DNA from 3 places in the Mesorhizobium sp. M2A.F.Ca.ET.043.02.1.1 genome. Region 2 is predicted to be linked to each of the others. Evidence: riboswitches for the same ligand, from Rfam matches in the RefSeq annotation. Region 2 holds a riboswitch; each other region holds the start of a gene.

Region 1 (2,259 bases), 480 kb from region 2:
CATCCGCCCACGCCTTGCGGTTGGCGGCAACCTCCTCCGGGCTGAACAGCAGGGTCTTGGTCGGCTTGACCAGTTTGTCGAAGGCCGGGTTGAGCGGCTTGTCGGTCTTGCCGGCCGGGAACATCCAGTTGGTTTCCGGGATGACGTCCTGGAATTTCGGCCCGGTCATGAAGGCGATGAACTTTTGCGTCAGCGGGTTCTTGGCACCCGTCGTGGTGATGCCGGCAACCTCGATCTGCAGGTATTCGCCTTCCTCGAAGGACGCCGCCTGATAGCGCTCGGTGTTCTCGGCCACCATGTGATAGGCCGGCGAGGTGGTGTAGGAGAGCACCATCGGCGCCTCGCCCTTGGTGAACAGGCCATAGGCCTCGCTCCAACCCGGCGTCACCGTCAGCACTTTCGTCTTGAGCTTGGCCCAGGCCTCCGGCGCCTTGTCGCCATAGACAGACTTCACCCACAAGAGCAGGCCGAGGCCGGGCGTCGAGGTGCGCGGATCCTGGATGACGATCTTGTCGGTGCCGCTACCCTCGATCAGGTCCTTCAGGCTCTTCGGCGGGACTTTTAGCTTCTGCGTGTCATAGACGACGGCGAAATAGCCATAGTCGAACGGCACGAAAGTGTCGTCGCTCCAGCCGCCCGGCACGTTGATACCCGAGACGTCGCCATGCGGCGCGAACAGCCCGCTCGCCTTGGCGTCCGCGGTCAGGTTGGTGTCGAGGCCGAGGACGATGTCGGCCTTGGTGCCGGCGCCCTCGAGCTTGACGCGGTTGAGCAGCGCGACGCCATCGGCGACCGAGACGAATTCGAGATCGCAGCCACATTCGGCTTCGAATTCCTTCTTCACCGCCGGTCCGGGCCCCCAATCGGCAGTGAAGCTTTCATAGGTATAGACGGTGAGCTTGTCCTTGGCGACGGCAGGCGCAACACCGGCCAGAAGCGACAAAAGACCGGCTGCGAGAATAAGCTTGGACAATATCGCGCGCATCGGCGCCTCCTTCGTTCGAGTGACAAGGAATTGAGGCGCCGGATGGTCCGAAACGTCTAATCCCTCCGCCGGTACAAACCGGATCAGGTTCAGCGGGTTGGCTCGATTGCCTCTCAGCCGGATCACGTCCGGCACCCCGTTAGAGCGTTTCGACAGATAGGCCCGGCCGAAGCGGCGTGCAAGCGGAAGTTTGCCGGGCAGCTAATGTTCCGAGGCAGGAACCGAAGCGCGGCGCTTCCGGCTTCCGTTTCCCCCGGCGGGCTGGTAAGGGCGACGGCCATGGGCACATTCACCATCCTGCTTGGCGGCGAGCTTATCCGCACGCCCCGGCTCGAACGCCAGATCGCTGGTTCGCGCGTCATCGCCGCCGACGCCGGCATCGGCCATGCCCGCATGCTGGGCCTTGTCCCCGAGCTCTGGGTCGGCGATTTCGACTCGGTGCCGGCCAACCTGCCCGAAGATCTGGCTTCCGTCCCACAAAAAATCTTCCCGGCCGAGAAGGACATGACCGATGGCGAGCTTGCAATAGCGGAAGCGCTCCAGCGCGGCGCCACCAGCCTCGTGCTTGCCGGCGCCTTCGGCGGCAAGCGCGCCGACCATGCCTCCCTGCATCTGGCGCTCGCCGTGCGGCTGGCAGAAGCGGGCACGACCGTGTTGCTGACGAGCGGCGCACAGGAAGGCGTTCCCATCCTGCCTGGCAAAGCCAGTTTCGACTATGCGGACAGCACCCTGTTTTCGGTGCTCGGCTTCTCCGACCTGTCCGGCCTGACGGTCACCGGCGCCAAATGGCCGCTCGACCGCGTCGAGTTGGCGTTCGGCTCCTCGCTCACTATATCAAACGAGGTCAAAGGGCGGCTTGGCATCGCGCTGGAGCGCGGCCGGGCGCTGCTTCTGGCCCACCCCTATCCTCTTCCCGAAAGCTGACATTCCAGATATGGCGCCGCCACTTCTCAACCTCGACGGCATTAAACTGACCTTCGGCGGCACCCCGCTGCTCGACGGTGCTGCGCTCAGCGCTTCCGCCAGCGAAAAGATCGCGCTGGTCGGCCGCAACGGCTCGGGCAAGTCGACCCTGCTCAAGATCGCCGCCGGCATGATCGAGCCGCAGGACGGCGAAGTGTTCCGCCAACCCTCGGCGACCGTTCGTTATCTGCCGCAGATGCCGGATATGGATGGCTTCGCCACCGTGCGCGCCTATGTCGAGGCCGGCCTCGGCCCGGCCGACGATCCGCATCGCGCCACCTATCTGATGGAGCATCTCGGCCTCACCGGCG
Region 2 (2,259 bases):
CTCTCCCGGTGATGGTGCAGGCACCATTTGGCCATGATCGAGCCGCCGCGCGAGACGATGCCCGTGACCCGGTCGACGGTCAGCGGTATGTAGTGCAGCCGCACGCCGGCGTGGATGGTGAAATAGTCGACGCCTTGCTCGGCCTGCTCGATCAGCGTGTCGCGATAGACCTCCCAGTTGAGGTCCTCGGCGATGCCGCCGACCTTTTCGAGCGCCTGATAGAGCGGCACCGTGCCGATCGGCACCGGTGCATTGCGCACGATCCAGTCGCGGATGTTGTGGATGTTGCGGCCGGTCGACAGGTCCATCACCGTATCGGCGCCCCAGCGGATCGCCCACACCATCTTTTCGACCTCTTCGGCCATCGACGATGTGACAGCCGAGTTACCGATGTTGGCGTTGATCTTCACCAGGAAATTTCGCCCGATGATCATCGGTTCGCTCTCGGGATGATTGATGTTGGCGGGAATGATTGCGCGTCCGCGCGCCACCTCGTCGCGCACGAATTCGGGTGTGACGAAATCTGGGATCGCCGCGCCGAAGGCTTCGCCGTCGCGTTGCAGCTTGCCGCGCATCACCTCGCGGCCGAGATTCTCGCGGATGGCTACGAACTCCATTTCTGGCGTGATGATGCCGGCGCGCGCATAGGCAAGTTGGGTCACCGCCTTGCCCTGCTTGGCCTTGAGCGGCCGATTGCGTATCGGAAATTCCGGTGTCAGGCGCTCGCCGGTGGCGAATCCATTGTCTTCCGGCCGGACGTGGCGGCCGTCATAGGCTTCGACATCGCAACGCGCCGTGACCCATTCGTGGCGAAGCCGGGCAAGGCCTTTTTCGATGCTGGTTTGGACTGATGGATCGGTGTAGGGGCCGGACGGATCGTAGACGGTGACGGGCGGTTCGCCGGCCGTCGGATGGACGGAAATCTCGCGCATCGGCACCCTGATCTGCGGGTAGAGGACGCCGGGCTTGTGGATTTTCCGCGAGGCGGGCAGTGGTCCCGTCGACACGGCGGGGGTGAGGGCATTCATCGTGAGGCTCCTTTGCTCATGCATTGGAGACCCAGTTCTGTGCCGGAAGGATGAAAAGACGCTTCTGTAGACCTGCTGCAGCAGGACCTCGGGCGTAAACTCCCGCAAAGCGCTTGCACCGTCCCTACGCCAGTATGAACTGGATCAGGTTCAACGGGTCACTGCGCCGCGAAAGCCAGCAGTATCTCAGCCCCTTACCGGGACTCCCCTGGTGAATGCCTCAAGTTGAATGGGCCGGTGCTGCTTTGTCAAGCGCCTTCGGGCGCCTTCGGGCGCCTTCGGCCGGTGGCGACGTCCGGCGGCCGGCCGAGCGGAGAGCTCGCGCATGCATCGGGGACAAGTCACGCCCCGTAGACCAGGGCTGGAATGGCCAAAGTCTCATTCGCTTCGTGAAGGATGGAAAAACTGTATCGGCCATGTGCGTCGAGATCGACCGAGTAGCTCAGGCGGTCACGGATGTGGTTATCCTGGTCGAAGGCGACGATTTGCGGCTTCAGCGAGGTGATTTGCACCACGTCCAGGTAGATGGAGTTGCAGATATGATCTGGTCGTCGGGCTGGCAGGTGCAAGCGGCCGCTCTATTCAGGATGCGGCATCGGCGGCGTTCCCGATACCAATGATATCTTGCGGGCAACTTATGCAATCACCGGCTTCGTAAAACCCGACGGCGGCGGCCGTGTCCTGGCGCTGAGGATGTGCCGCTGTTCCAGCAGAGAAATCGCGTGGGCGCGGAGTTTTCGCTCTGCGAGGAAGAGTTGACGCAATCGTTTAGCTTGCTTGCAGTTCGTAGAGACCCGCCTTTGAAAGCAACTAAGCTATTGCATTGATATGTTGGTGCGCGATCGATCGCTACATAGCCGGCCGCCATTATCCGAGTATTGATCCGCCGGTGTTCGTGTTGCCGTATATGGCAATCCCTGCGAGATCGTCGCGGCCGGATCGGCCGCACCCTCTAGTCATAAAAGGGGAAGCGACCGAGAATTCCGCTGCCGAAAACTTCTCTGGCTTGGCTATGCATGCGGTAGATGAGATCGCCGCCTACCGCGACCTGGTCGAGGAAGGCATCGACGCCCAGTTCGGACAGCCTGGTTATCGCAATGCGTTAGCGGCTCAGACTTGCGGTCTCGAGAGCGGCCTTTGGGGGTCACCTCTTTTTTGTTTCAGAGGTTGGAAGACGGCTGCTCGTTACCCAATAGAAATGGCGACTACGGAACGCGATCGATCGCGGCCA
Region 3 (2,259 bases), 3.0 Mb from region 2:
TCTTCGGCAAGAGGCCGAAGCCGAACCACAAGACCACCAGCGGCGCGATCGCCACCAACGGCAAAGTCTGGCTGGCGATCAGCAGCGGAAACAGCGCGCGGCGCAGCGGGGCCAGGAAGTCGACTAGCGCCGAAAGCACGAAGGCGGCGGCGAGCGAGCAGGCGAAGCCGGCAAGCGTGGCGCGGATGGTGGGCAGCGTGTTTTCGGCAAGTGCCGCGCGGTTTTGCCAGGCTTGCGCCAGCACGCGGGTGGGCGCCGGAAGCACGGTAGGCGCGATGCCGCCGAGACGGGCGTAGAACTCCCAAGCGAGGAGCAGCAACGTAAACGCGAGGGCGGCGGGAGCGATTTTGGCGAAGGTCGCCGTGAGAGCCAATCTCCCCCCTTGTGGGGGAGATGTCCGGCAGGACAGAGGGGGGCGCGAAGGAACGCCTCCCTGCGAAACTTGCCCCATAGCATCCGACGAAGGCTGCGCTTGCGAACGCCTGACATGCCGGCGGGACAGCGCCCCCCTCTGCCTTGCCAGGCATCTCCCCCACAAGGGGGGAGATTGGCCTTCACCTCGGCTTTCGCCAATCGCCGAAGGCTGCGCTCCCTCTTCAGAGAGGCGGTCAGATATGGGGCCCTCTCCCCCATGCAATAGGTCATACCAAACAGCCACGATAACTCTCCTCGACAGCTCGAGCTTGCGCTCAAACCGCGGTCGGGCTGTTGGCCGAAATGGTGATGTCGAGGGTCACATGCCCCGCGCCGGGTCCGAAGTGGCAGAAGGCTTCGTTGAGCGTGGCGAACACCGCGCCGGCGTCGCCGCGCAGCCTGGTGCAGAAGTTCTTGGAACGGTCGAACACGCCGGACTGTTTCAGGAAGTCGATGCAGCCATAGATCTCGTCCATGTGATCGCCCGTGCCCATCACATAGAGCGAGAATTGCGCTGCCACCGGCTGGTCGGTCGAGGGCGTCGACCGCACGGCGCCGAGCGCCGCGCGTTTGCGCTCGTCGAGCGGGACCGCCGGGCCGCCGATCTCGTCGGAACGGCAGATCGGGTCGTCCGGCTCGCCGGGGCAGCCGCGCGAGACGGCGGCCGACAGCACGCAATGCCTGCCGCTTTTGGCCGCTGCCACGAAGAGGTCGCGCATCGCCGGGAACAGCACTTCGGGCGGCCCGACCAGCAGCGTCGAGATGTCGTCGGTCTCGATCCTCAGCCTGTCGCGGTAAGGATCGAGCGCGCCCAACGCGCCGAGGATGACGCCGACGAAATCGTCGGCCATGGGATAAAGGGAAATCTGTGCGCCGGAAAACATGGCCCGCCTCGCTCCGCTGGTATTATCCAGATCAGCTTTAGGGTCCGGAGGCTTGCCGCCACCATCTCAGCCCCGACCGTACGGAGCACCCCTGTGGATGGGCGCGTTAAAGCACTGTTTGCCGGGTTGGGGAAGCGGTTTTTTGCGACGCCAGTTGGGCCACGAGTCTCATCTCCCCTAGGGGAGATGCCGGTGGTTATAAGATTTTCACGAATTTCTTATAACGAACTTGCAATCGACCTAGCGCCGCAGTTATAAGAAAATTGCAGGAATCTTATAACGCACAATAGCAGCGCCCATGAAGACCATCGACCTCGCCTACCGCACCCTTTACGCCGAGTTGGTGCAGCGCAGCCTCGATGCTTCCTTCGAGACGGATTTCTCGACGGCGGGCAATTTCGTGCGCGTGCCGGTGAAGGGCCGCGACTACTGGTATTTCGAGGAAACCCGCCCCGAGAAAAAGAGGCGTTATGTCGGTCCGGCCGAGGATCCCGAGATCGCCAGTCGGGTTGCGGCCTTCAGGGAGATCAAGGGCGATCTCAGGAGCCGCCGCAAGCTGGTCTCCACGCTTGTCCGCGATGCCGGCCTGACCGCACCCGAGACCTTCACCGGCGATGTCGTCGAGGCGCTGGAAAAGGCGGGGCTCTTCCGGCTGCGCGCGGTGCTGGTGGGCACCGTCGCTTTCCAGACCTATGCCGGGCATCTCGGGGTGCGATTGCCGGGTGCCGCGCTGCAGACAGGCGATGCCGATTTCGCACAGTTCCATTCCGTTTCGGCCGAAGTGGAAGACAGCATGCCGCCGGTCATCGACGTGCTGAAGGCAGTCGATCCGACGTTTCGCGAAATCCCGCACCGGACCGATGCCGGCCGCGCGACGCAGTACGAGAACGCCTCGCGCTACCGGATCGAGTTCCTCACCCCCAACCGCGGCAGCGACGAGCATGCCGACCGCGCCAGCCTG

The links. Region 2 has a riboswitch for thiamine pyrophosphate ahead of thiC (phosphomethylpyrimidine synthase ThiC). Riboswitches for the same ligand answer to the same signal wherever they lie in the genome.
Region 1: another riboswitch for thiamine pyrophosphate. It lies ahead of thiB (thiamine ABC transporter substrate binding subunit); the one in region 2 lies ahead of thiC (phosphomethylpyrimidine synthase ThiC).
Region 3: another riboswitch for thiamine pyrophosphate. It lies ahead of EJ068_RS28125 (YkoF family thiamine/hydroxymethylpyrimidine-binding protein); the one in region 2 lies ahead of thiC (phosphomethylpyrimidine synthase ThiC).

What each region holds. Positions count from the first base shown of each region.
Region 1 is NZ_CP034445.1:2,351,336-2,353,594, forward strand. It holds gene thiB (thiamine ABC transporter substrate binding subunit) at 1-985, opposite strand, end outside; TPP riboswitch at 1,029-1,134, opposite strand; gene EJ068_RS11210 (thiamine diphosphokinase) at 1,265-1,909, shown strand; gene EJ068_RS11215 (ABC-F family ATP-binding cassette domain-containing protein) at 1,920-2,259, shown strand, end outside.
Region 2 is NZ_CP034445.1:2,827,686-2,829,944, reverse strand. It holds gene thiC (phosphomethylpyrimidine synthase ThiC) at 1-1,028, opposite strand, end outside; TPP riboswitch at 1,132-1,248, opposite strand; gene EJ068_RS13335 (hypothetical protein) at 1,370-1,597, opposite strand.
Region 3 is NZ_CP034445.1:5,874,257-5,876,515, reverse strand. It holds gene EJ068_RS28130 (ABC transporter permease) at 1-451, opposite strand, end outside; gene EJ068_RS28125 (YkoF family thiamine/hydroxymethylpyrimidine-binding protein) at 690-1,298, opposite strand; TPP riboswitch at 1,289-1,401, opposite strand; gene EJ068_RS28120 (GSU2403 family nucleotidyltransferase fold protein) at 1,597-2,259, shown strand, end outside.